2 regions of the Kribbella qitaiheensis genome follow, and region 1 is predicted to be linked to the other one. Evidence: riboswitches for the same ligand, from Rfam matches in the RefSeq annotation. Region 1 holds a riboswitch; the other holds the start of a gene.

Region 1 (5,368 bases):
TACCGGCGGCCCGGGCCAGCTGGGTGATCCGGACGATCGAGTCCTCGACGTCGCGCGGCGCGACCATCATCAGGTCGGCCAGCTCGTCGACGATCACCAGCAGGTACGGGTACGGCGTCAGCACCCGCTCGCTGCCCGGCGGCGGCTTCACCTTCCCGCCGCGCACCGCCTTGTTGAAGTCGTCGACGTGCCGGAAACCGAACGCCGCCAGGTCGTCGTACCGCATGTCCATCTCGCGGACGACCCACTGCAGCGCCTCGGCCGCCTTCTTCGCGCTGGTGATGATCGGCGTGATCAGGTGCGGGATGCCCTCGTAGTTGTTCAGCTCGACCCGCTTGGGGTCGACCAGCACCATCCGGACCTCGTCCGGAGTCGAGCGCATCAGCACCGAGGTGATCAGCGAGTTCACGAACGACGACTTACCCGAACCGGTCGCACCCGCGACCAGCAGGTGCGGCATCTTCGCCATGTTGGCGACGACGAAGCCGCCTTCGACGTCCTTGCCGAGCCCGGCGATCATCGGGTGATGGTCGTTGCGGGCGGTCGCGGACCGGATCACGTCGCCGAGGCTGACGATCTCCTTGTCGGTGTTCGGGATCTCGATGCCGATCGCGGACTTACCCGGGATCGGCGACAGGATCCGGACGTCGGCGCTGGCGACCGCGTAGGCGATGTTCTTGCTCAGCGCGGTGACCTTCTCCACCTTGACCGCTGAGCCGAGCTCGACCTCGTACCGGGTGACTGTCGGGCCACGGGTGTAGCCGGTCACCTGCGCGTCGATGCCGAACTGGTCGAACACCTCGGTCAGCCGGTCCACGACGGCGTCGGACGCCTTGGTCCGGGCCTTGTGGACCGAGCCGGGCTTCAGGATCTGGCCGTCGGGAAGTGTGTAGGTGATGTCGCCGGACAGGCTCAGCTGCTCGACGCGTTGCGGAATCGGCGTGTGCGGCGGCGGCTCAGGGGCCGGCTCGGCCTGGGCGGCCGAGGAAGGCTTCATGGCGGCCGCGACCGCGCCGTAAGCAGGCGGAGCGCCGGCCCCGGCCTCGCCGTCGACGTCGTACGGGTCCTCCTCGGCAGCGGCCTTCTTGCGGCCACGCTTGGAGATCTCACGGCCCTCGAGCACCGGGGAGTCGTACGGCTTGACGGTCGGATCAGCGTCGTCGTCAAGGATTGCCTTCGCCCGGCGCTCCTTGCGAGTGAGGCGCACAGTCTCATCCGCCGCAGCCGACACCGACGGAGCATCCGCAGGAAGCTCCGTGCGTCCCAGCAGCACATCGGCGGCTGCACGGACTCGCAGCGGGATCGCGTAGATCGGCGTACCGGTGACCACCAGTGCACCGAAGATCGACAGCAGCACGAGGAGCGGCGCTGCGACGTACTGCGTGAGCAGGTCGGACAGGAGCGACGAGACGACGTACCCGATCGCGCCACCCGCCTCCTGCAAGGTGCCGTCGTCAGGGTTGCCCGGACGCGGAATGCCGTTGGCGATGTGGACCAGGCCGAGCACACCGAGGCCGATCGCCGTCCAGCCGATGACCTGGCGTCCGGCCGGACCGTTGCGGTCCGGGTGGCGCAGGGTGCGCAGGGCAATGAACAGGAGCATCAGCGGGACGGCCCAGCCGAGCATTCCGACGCTCCCGGCGACCACTGTGCGTACTGCGTTGCCGACGGCACCTGGGAGCTCCCACCAGATCGCGGCGGCCACAACGACAGCCAGGCCGATCAGGGTGAGGCCGGCGCCGTCGCGGCGGTGGGCCGGGTCGAGGTCACGCGCGCCGTGGCCGACACCGCGGACCACACTGCCGAGCAGGTGCGCGATCCCGATCCAGCACTTCACGAAGCCGCGGCCGAGGTACAGCATCGTGGCCGCGAACGGCCCCGCTCCGGCGGATTGGGACGCACTGGGACGCGCAGTGGTGGAACCACTGCGCTTCTTCGTGCTCTGCCCACGCTTCTGGGCGCCTGAAGGACGGGAGCGTCCACCAGCTGCCGACCGGCCCGTTGCCGGGCTGTTGGCTGCCGACTTCCGCGCCCGCGCCGGGGAAGACGTGCGGGTCGCCATATCTAGCAGGCTACCCCGACAACCACTCGAGTCACACGTGTCACACGCCGATCACGCTGCCCCATCCGTAGCGTCACGGCGCGAACACCGGGGCCTGACAGCGGCTCCCGTCAGGCGCCGGTGACGCCGTCGAGGTGTTCCCGAACCAGGTCCGCGTGACCGCAGTGCCGGGCGTATTCGCCGATCAGGTGGAGGTAGATCATCCGCAGCGACGACACCTCGCCACTGAAGGTGAACTGCTCGTCCAGCGACCGGCCGGCGACCGCTTTGTCGGACAGCGCCCATTCCTCGATCAGACCCTCGTACTCCGCTTGAGCGCGCACCGGGTCGAGCAATTCGAAGTCCGCATCCTTACCGAGCTCCGGAGCGAACAGCGGCTCGGCCGGTGAACCGTCGGCGAAGTGGATCCGGAACCAGATCCGCTCCACCTTCGTGGCGTGCCGGATCAACCCGAGCAGCGACAGGGTCGAAGGCGCCGCGGGCCGCTCGGCCAACTGCTCGGCGGTGAGCCCGGCGCACTTGTGCAGCAGCGTCGCCCGGTAGAAGTCCAGGTAGCCGGCCAGCAACTCCCGCTCGGGCGCAACCAGCGAACCCTCGGGACGGACGACTTCAGGTGCGATCCAGGTCATCCGCGCATCCTCTCCCGCGGGGGCCTCGCGGCACCAATCCTTAACCGGCGGCGACGAACGACAGCCTGCGGCAACCCCCCGCATCTCATCATGTGTCGCAATGTCTCATCAAGCGAGATAGATGCTGGCGCAAGGAGCGGTCTGTTGGTTACCGTCTTCGGCAGGTCATGAGTGTCAGCGTCAAGCCCCGGCTCGCTGGCCGGCAACCCTCCTCCGCGGTGGGGTGCCCCGGGTGAGGACCCGGCCGTTCGGACACCCCGATCGGCAAGTGCGGACTTCCCGGGAGCAGCAGCATGTCGATCCTCTCCATCCTCGAGCCCTCCAACGCGATCAGCGCGAGGCCGACCACCGTCCGGCTCACCAACGGCAGCATTCCTGCCACCGTCGGCTCGGACCTGCTGGTCCCACTGGCCGACGGCCGGGTGACCGACTACGCCAACTTCGACCACGGCGCCAGCGCCCCGTGTCTGGAGTCGGTGCGTGCCGCCGTCGAGGCCGCCCTGCCGTCGTACGCGTCGGTGCATCGCGGCAACGGCTACGCGTCCCGGATCACCACCCAGTGGTACGAGCGGGCCCGTGCCGAGGTGCACGGCTTCGTCGGCGCCCGCGAGGACGACCAGGTCATCTTCACGCGGCAGACCACCGACGCGCTCAACCTCCTCGCCCGTGCGGTCCCGGCCGACGCGACCGTGATCGTGTTCGAGTCCGAGCACCACGCGGCCCTGCTCCCCTGGCCGGCCGAGCGCACCGTCCGCCTCGCGGCGCCGAGGTCGGCGAACCAGGCCGTCAGCGCCGTCGCGGACGCACTCCGCAACGCTCCTGAGGGGCCGCGGCTGGTCGTCGTCACCGGCGCCTCCAACGTCATCGGCGAGATCTTCCCGATCGCCGAGATCGCAGCGGTCGCCAAGGCTCACGGCGCCCGGGTCTGCCTCGACGCTGCCCAGCTGGCGCCGCACCGCGTCGTGAACATCGAAGACCTGAACGTCGACTGGGTGGCTCTGTCGGGCCACAAGCTCTACGCCCCGTACGGCGCTGGCGCGCTGATCGGCCGCGCCGATTGGCTCAACGCAGCCGACCCCTACCTGTACGGCGGTGGTGCGACGGCGACCGTCGAAGCAGCAGGCACCGTCTGGAACCAGGGACCGGCAAGGCACGAGGGCGGCTCCCCCAACGTCATCGGCGCGATCGCCCTGGCAGCAGCGTGTGCCGCGATCACCAAGCACCGCGAGGCCATCGAGCAGCACGAGCGCAGCCTGCTCGCGCGGCTCCGGACCGGCCTGGCCCAGCTGCCCGGCGTAACGACGTACTCGATCTTCGGTGCGGAGGCTGACCGTGTCGGCACCGTCTGCTTCACCGTCGACGGCATCAGCTCGACGCTGGTTTCAGCAGCACTCGCAGCGGAGTACGGCGTCGGCGTGCGCGACGGGAAGTTCTGTGCGCACCCGCTGGTGGGCCACTTGCTCGCCGACTCCCCCGAGCACGGTACTGCGGTCCGCGCGAGCCTCGGTCTGGCTACCACCCGCGAGCACGTCGACCGCCTGGTCAACGCGATCCGCACCCTGACCACCAACGGCCTCACCAACGCCTACGAAGAGACCGCCCACGGCTGCCAGCCCACCAACGACCCGCGCGACCTGGTAGCCCCGCGAATCTGGTGACACCGCCCTCCTCCTACTGCTCAGGAGGAACGAGACCTGTGTGGTGAGCAGCGAACGCCAGCAGGTCGGCCCATTCGGACGCAACCATCGCGGCGGGTTTTCCGAAGCCGTGACCCGTGTCGACCTCGATGCGGGTCAGGACCGGAGCAGAGCCCGCCTGTGCGTGTTGCAGGGTCGCCATGAACTTGTGGCTGTGTAGCGGCACGACGCGATCGTCGTGGTCGCCGGTGACGACCAGAGTCGCCGGGTACGTCGTACCGTCGTGCAGGTTGTGCAGCGGCGAGTAGGCAAGCAGGTCCTCGAACTGCTCGGGATCGTCAGGCAGCCCGAAGTCGGAGGCCCAGGCGGCGCCGACGGTGAAGAGATGGAAGCGCAGCAGGTCCATCACGCCGACACCGGGCAGCGCGACGGCGAAGAGGTCCGGCCGCTGAGTCATCACAGCGCCGACCAGCAGCCCGCCGTTGCTGCGTCCGTGGATCGCCAACTGCGCGGCCGTGGTCACGCGGGTCTTCTGGAGGTGCTCGGCAACGGCGATGAAGTCGTCGAAGACGTTCTGTTTGTTCTTCAGCCGTCCCGCCTCGTACCAGGCGCTGCCGTACTCACCACCGCCCCGTAGGTTGGTGATCACCAGTACGCCACCGGCCGCGAGCCAGGCAGGCCAGCCCGGCCTGTAGTCGGCGAAGATCGGGACGCGGAAGCCGCCGTAGCCGTACATCAGGGTCGGCCGCGGCTCGGACAGATCCCGGTCGGCCCTGCTGATCACGAAGTACGGCACCTCACGGCCGGGCTCCACAACCCGGGTCACCGTGATCTCGGGCGACACGAACGCCTGCCCGGCAGGCACCAACGAGGGCAGCGGCCGGATGTCGCCGGCCCGAGGCCGACACGACGTACGACAGCGTCGGCTCGGTACTGGACGACAAGCCGATGAACAGCTCGTCGTACTTCGCGCCGGCGGTCACGTCGACCAGCCCGCCACCCGCCAACGGCACCGAACGCGCATTGCCGCCGTCCAGGTC
Region 2 (5,368 bases), 2.0 Mb from region 1:
CGAGGCGATGGCGGCGGCCGGGATCGAGCAGGTGGTGACCGGGAAGGAAGCGTTCGCGGGGTGGCGGATGCTGCTGCGTGAGTACGGCGAGCCGGCGCCGGGTCCGGGGTCGCCGGACGGGCGCAAGATGATGGTCCCACCGTCGCCGGAGGAGTGGCGGCTGATCCCGTCCTGGCAGTGGTTGCGGGCCGGGGTCGAAGGCCGGCGGTCGCGAGTCGTCATCACAGCGGCGACGCGGGCCGCGGCGTTGGAGCGGACGCTCGAGCTGACCGACGGCGTGGAGATCGAGCGACGGCTGCGGTCGTTGCCTGGCGTCGGGGTCTGGACCGCGGCCGAAGTACGGCAGCGGGCGCACGGGGACGCGGACGCGTTCTCGTTCGCGGACTATCACGTATCCCGCAACGTCTCCTACGCGCTGACCGGCGAGGAGCTCGACGACGAAGGCACCGCCGAACTGATCGAGCCGTACCGCGGGCATCGCTTCCGCGTCCAGGCTCTCCTGGGCCTGGCCGGTCTCGCCCATCCCCGCTTCGGCCCCCGCAAGTCGCTGCCGACCCACACGCCCGGGGCGACGAACCGGCTTCGCTGAGCCCGGCCGGGCATCAGTCGGGGCACTAGGGTCGGCATGATGCGAATCGACGGGGACGGCCTCTACCTGGTCGCCGGTGCGGCCTTGCTGGTCGGCGCCATCCTGCCGCGACTGCTGCGCCGGTACGCGATCTCGGCCCCGATCGCCTTCGTCGGGGCGGGGCTGTTGCTCGGTCTGGCGGTGGACCGCAGCCACCTGAGCCCCATCGCCGAGCCGGGGCTCACCAAGCACCTTGCCGAGCTGACCATCCTGATCGCCTTGATGGGTGTCGGCCTGGCGATCGACCGCCCGATCGGCTGGCAGCGGTGGCGGACGACCTGGCGGCTGCTGCTGATCGCGATGCCGGCCTGTATCGCCGCGGTCGCGGGGGCCGGCTGGTTGCTCGGGCTGGCGCCCGCGACGGCGCTGCTGCTCGGCGCCGTACTCGCGCCGACCGATCCGGTGCTTGCCTCGGACGTCCAGGTCCAGGGGCCCTCGACCGGCGAGGGCGCGGAGCCCGAGGAGGACGACGAGGTGCGGTTCGCGCTCACCTCGGAGGCCGGCCTGAACGACGCGCTGGCCTTCCCGTTCGTCTACGCGGCCGTCTTCGCCGCGACCAAGGGCGCGATCGGCGACTGGGGAATCGAGTGGCTCGCCTGGGACCTGGCCGGCAGGACGCTGATCGGGATCGCGGTCGGCGCCGGGGCAGGCCGGCTGCTCGGCAAGATGGCGTTCGGCGCTCCGTCGCGGACCTTCCGGCTGGCCGACTCCCGCGAACCGGTGCTCGCGCTGGCGATGACGCTGGGCGTCTACGGGTTGACCCAGGTTCTGCACGGCTACGGCTTCCTTGCCGTCTTCGTCGCCGCCCTGACGCTGCGGGCGGCCGAGCGGGGCCACGACTTCCACGCTGAACTGCACAGCTTCATCGAGGAGCTCGAACACATCCTGACCTGGGGGATCCTGCTGCTGCTCGGCGTCGCGATCACCGGCGGCATCCTCAAGCCACTGACGGTGACCGGTGTCGTGATCGGGGTCGCGCTGGTCCTGGTGATCCGGCCATTGACCGCTTGGGTAGCCCTCCAGCGGACCCCGCTGCGCAGATCCGAGCGGTGGGTGACCGCTGCCTTCGGCGTACGGGGCGTCGGTTCGGTGTATTACCTGGCGTACGCCGGACCCGAGTTCAGGGCGGACCTGCCCTGGTTGTGGGCGACTGTCGCGTTCACCGTGGTTCTGAGTGTTCTTGTGCACGGGGTCGCGGCCACACCGCTGATGCGGATGCTGGACCTGCGCCGCGGCGGTGACCAGGACTGAGATCGACTGTCTCGCATAGTGGGATCGGAGGACACAATGTGGACCCGATTGGGTAACCTCGTCAGTGCTCATCCAGAGGGACTGAGGGAAACGGCCCGTTGAAGTCCCGGCAACCCTCCCCGTTGGCGCACTCGATCCGGGTGCGTTCGCGGCGGACCGGTGCCAAATCCGTCCCGCGCCGAGATCCGGTTCGGGGAAGATGAGGAGGGAACCTCCATGAGCTTGAGCACCCCGACCGCCACCCACACCATCCGTGCAGGTGCCTTCGGCAACGGAACGCACCTGAGCTGTCGCGCCTGCGGCGCGAAATCCGAACTCGGCCCGTTCTACGCCTGTATGGAGTGCTTCGGTCCGCTGGAGGTCGGGTACGAGTTCCCGGCCATCACGCGTGCACAGATCGAGGCCGGCCCGAAGAACATCTGGCGCTACCAGCCGCTGCTGCCCGTCCCGGTCGACGTGGCGAGCTTCCCGAACACCGAACCGGGCTACACCCGGCTGATCGACGCCGGCAACCTGGCCCGCGAGCTCGGCCTGCGCAAGCTCTGGGTGAAGGACGACTCGGGCAACCCGACCCACTCCTTCAAGGACCGCGTGGTCGCGTCCGCCCTGAGCGCCACCCGTGAGCTCGGCATGAAGGTCTTCGCCTGCCCCTCCACCGGCAACCTGGCCAACGCCGTCGCCGCCGCGGCCGCCCGGGCCGGCATCCGCTCGGTCGTCTTCATCCCGCAGGACCTCGAGCGCCCCAAGATCATCACCACCGCCGTGTACGGCGGAACGCTGGTCGCCGTCGAGGGCAACTACGACGACGTGAACAAGCTCGCCTCCGAGATCGCCGGTGAGGAAGAAGGCTGGGCGTTCGTCAACGTCAACGTCCGGCCGTACTACTCCGAGGGCTCGAAGACGCTCGCGTTCGAGATCGCCGAGCAGCTCGGCTGGCGGATCCCGCAGCAGGTGGTGATCCCGGTCGCGTCCGGTTCGCAGCTGACCAAGATCGACAAGGGCTTCACCGAGCTCGGCAAGCTCGGGCTCGTCGACGCCACCGACTACAAGATCTACGGCGCCCAGGCGACCGGCTGCTCGCCGATCGCCCAGGCGTTCCGCGACGGGTACGACGTGGTGAAGCCGGTCAAGCCGGACACCATCGCGAAGTCCCTGGCGATCGGGAACCCCGCCGACGGACCGTACGTGCTCGACGTCGCCCGGCGTACCGGTGGTGTGATCGAGGACGTCAGCGACGAAGAGGTCATCGAGGGCATCCAGTTGCTGGCCCGGACCGAGGGCATCTTCACCGAGACCGCCGGCGGCGTCACCGTCGCGACGCTGAAGAAGCTGATCGAGACCGGTCAGCTCGACCCCGACGCCGAGACGGTGATCATCAACTCCGGCGACGGGCTCAAGACGCTCGACGCGGTGGCCGACCGGGTCGGCCCGAAGGTCACCATCCCCGCGTCCTACGACGCCTTCGTGAAGGCAGGTCTGCAGTGAGTGTGAGCGTGCGCGTCCCGACCATCCTGCGGCCGTACACCAAGGGTGTCTCCGAGGTCTCGGTCGAAGGCTCGACCCTGAGCGAGGTGCTGGAGTCGCTCGACACGTCGTACCCGGGCATCAAGAGCCGGGTCCTCGACGAGTCCGGCGAGCTGCGCCGCTTCGTCAACGTGTACGTCGACAACGACGACGTCCGGTTCTCCGAGGGACTCCAGACCGCGATCAAGGACGGCGGCCAGGTCTCGATCATCCCGGCCGTCGCCGGCGGCTGCTAACCAGCCTTCGTGCTGCGGAAGGATCGTCGGTAGCTGTCCGGAGGGACGCCGACGATCCGCTTGAACTGACGCCGGAGCGTCGTCGCGGTGCCCATGCCGGTGGCGACGGCGACCGCTTCGATGCTCTGATCGGTGGACTCCAATAGCTCCTGGGCCCGGCGTACGCGCTGGGTCAGGAGCCACTGGATCGGCGCCTGGCCGGTGACCGAGCGGAACTGCCGGCCGAGGTTGCGCGGGCTCGTGCTCACCTGCCGGGCCAGATCGGTGACGGTCAGCGGCTGGTCCAGACGTTCCTGGACCCAGGCGAGCAGGCGGGCCAGCTGATGATCGCCCGACACCTGGATCGGCGTGGTCACGAACTGGGCCTGGCCGCCGTCGCGGTGCGGCGGTACGACGAGGCGGCGGGCGACCGTGTTGGCGATGGCCGCACCGTGATCGAGGTTGACCAGGTGGAGGCAGAGATCGACGGCTGCCGCCTTGCCCGCGGCGGTGAGGACGCGACCGTTGTCGGTGTAGAGCACGTCCGGATCGACCAGCGCCAAGGGATGACGGGCGCGCAGTTGGTCGGTGTGAGCCCAATGGGTCGTTGCCCGCCGGCCGTCCAGGAGCCCGGCCGCGCCGAGGACGAAGGCGCCGGTACAGAGCGACGCGACCCGGGCGCCTGCTTCGTACGCCGCGCGGACGGCTTCGACCAGTTCCGTCGGCAGCGGGTCGTCGACATCGACGTACGCCGGCACGATCACCGTGTCGGCGGTGGCCAGGTGATCCAGGCCGTGGTCGGGCTCGAGCTTGAACGGGCCGACCTGGATCGGGCCGGGGCCGCACAGCGATACGTCGTACCAGTCGTCCTCGGACCCGAGTGGGGGATTGCCGAAGATCTCGTACGCGACGCCCAGCTCGAAATGCAGGAGCCGGCCGGCCGTTGCCAAGGCCACAGTGTGCATGTCCGAAAGTGTACGCATGGTGTCGTTCCGGACTATCACGTTGCGTCGCCTCGCACCGGCAGAGTGGAGGCATGAGAGACGTTGTGAGTTCAGTGGTGGTTGTTTACGGAGCGACCGGGCACACAGGTCGGTTCGTTGTCGAGGAGCTCCGGCGGCGCGGCTTCAGCCCGGTCGTTTCCGGGCGGGACGCGACGAAGTTGGAGGCGCTTTGGGGTGGGCTGGAGGTTCGGCCGGCGACGGTCGACGATCCGGATTCCCTGGATCGGGCGCTCGCTGGGGCGGCTGCGGTGATCAACGCGGCTGGACCGTTCGCGGCGACGGCCGGGCCGGTCCTCGAAGCGGCCTTGCGGGCGGGGATTCCGTACCTCGACGTCGCTGCCGAGATCGAGGCGAATGCGACGACGTTCGCCGACTATGCCGAAGCGGCTCGGGAGGCGCGCATTCCCGTAGTACCGGCGATGGCTTTCTACGGTGGGCTTGGTGATCTGCTGGTGACGGCGGCGATGGGTGAGTGGACGGCAGCGGACGAGGTCGATGTCGCCTACGGGTTGAGCAGTTGGCATCCGACGCCGGGAACCCGGGTGGCCGGGGAGGTGTCCCACGAGCGTCGCGCGGGTCGGCGGGTTCGGTTCTCGGGCGGTGCGCTGGAGTACCACGACGAGAAGCCGTCGGAAGAGGACTGGGGCTTTCCGGAGCCGCTGGGCCGGCGGGCGGTGATCGCGGGGTTCACGATGGCCGATGTCATCACCGTGCCCAGCCACTTGGCGGTGCCCGAGGTTCGCACC

Evidence for each region. Region 1 has a riboswitch for S-adenosylmethionine ahead of F1D05_RS35490 (aminotransferase class V-fold PLP-dependent enzyme). Riboswitches for the same ligand answer to the same signal wherever they lie in the genome.
Region 2: it holds a riboswitch for S-adenosylmethionine, as region 1 does, so the genes downstream of both, thrC (threonine synthase) here and F1D05_RS35490 (aminotransferase class V-fold PLP-dependent enzyme) in region 1, are expected to answer to the same signal.

The regions. Positions count from the first base shown of each region.
Region 1 is NZ_CP043661.1:7,486,870-7,492,237, reverse strand. It holds gene F1D05_RS35500 (FtsK/SpoIIIE family DNA translocase) at 1-1,861, opposite strand, end outside; gene F1D05_RS35495 (DinB family protein) at 2,173-2,691, opposite strand; SAM riboswitch class IV at 2,855-2,968, shown strand; gene F1D05_RS35490 (aminotransferase class V-fold PLP-dependent enzyme) at 2,985-4,349, shown strand; gene F1D05_RS41540 (prolyl oligopeptidase family serine peptidase) at 4,363-5,172, opposite strand; gene F1D05_RS41535 (hypothetical protein) at 5,126-5,368, opposite strand, start outside.
Region 2 is NZ_CP043661.1:5,476,438-5,481,805, forward strand. It holds gene F1D05_RS26070 (DNA-3-methyladenine glycosylase family protein) at 1-589, shown strand, start outside; gene F1D05_RS26075 (cation:proton antiporter) at 629-1,879, shown strand; SAM riboswitch class I at 1,945-2,085, shown strand; gene thrC (threonine synthase) at 2,096-3,364, shown strand; gene F1D05_RS26085 (ubiquitin-like small modifier protein 1) at 3,361-3,639, shown strand; gene F1D05_RS26090 (helix-turn-helix domain-containing protein) at 3,636-4,583, opposite strand; gene F1D05_RS26095 (saccharopine dehydrogenase NADP-binding domain-containing protein) at 4,655-5,368, shown strand, end outside.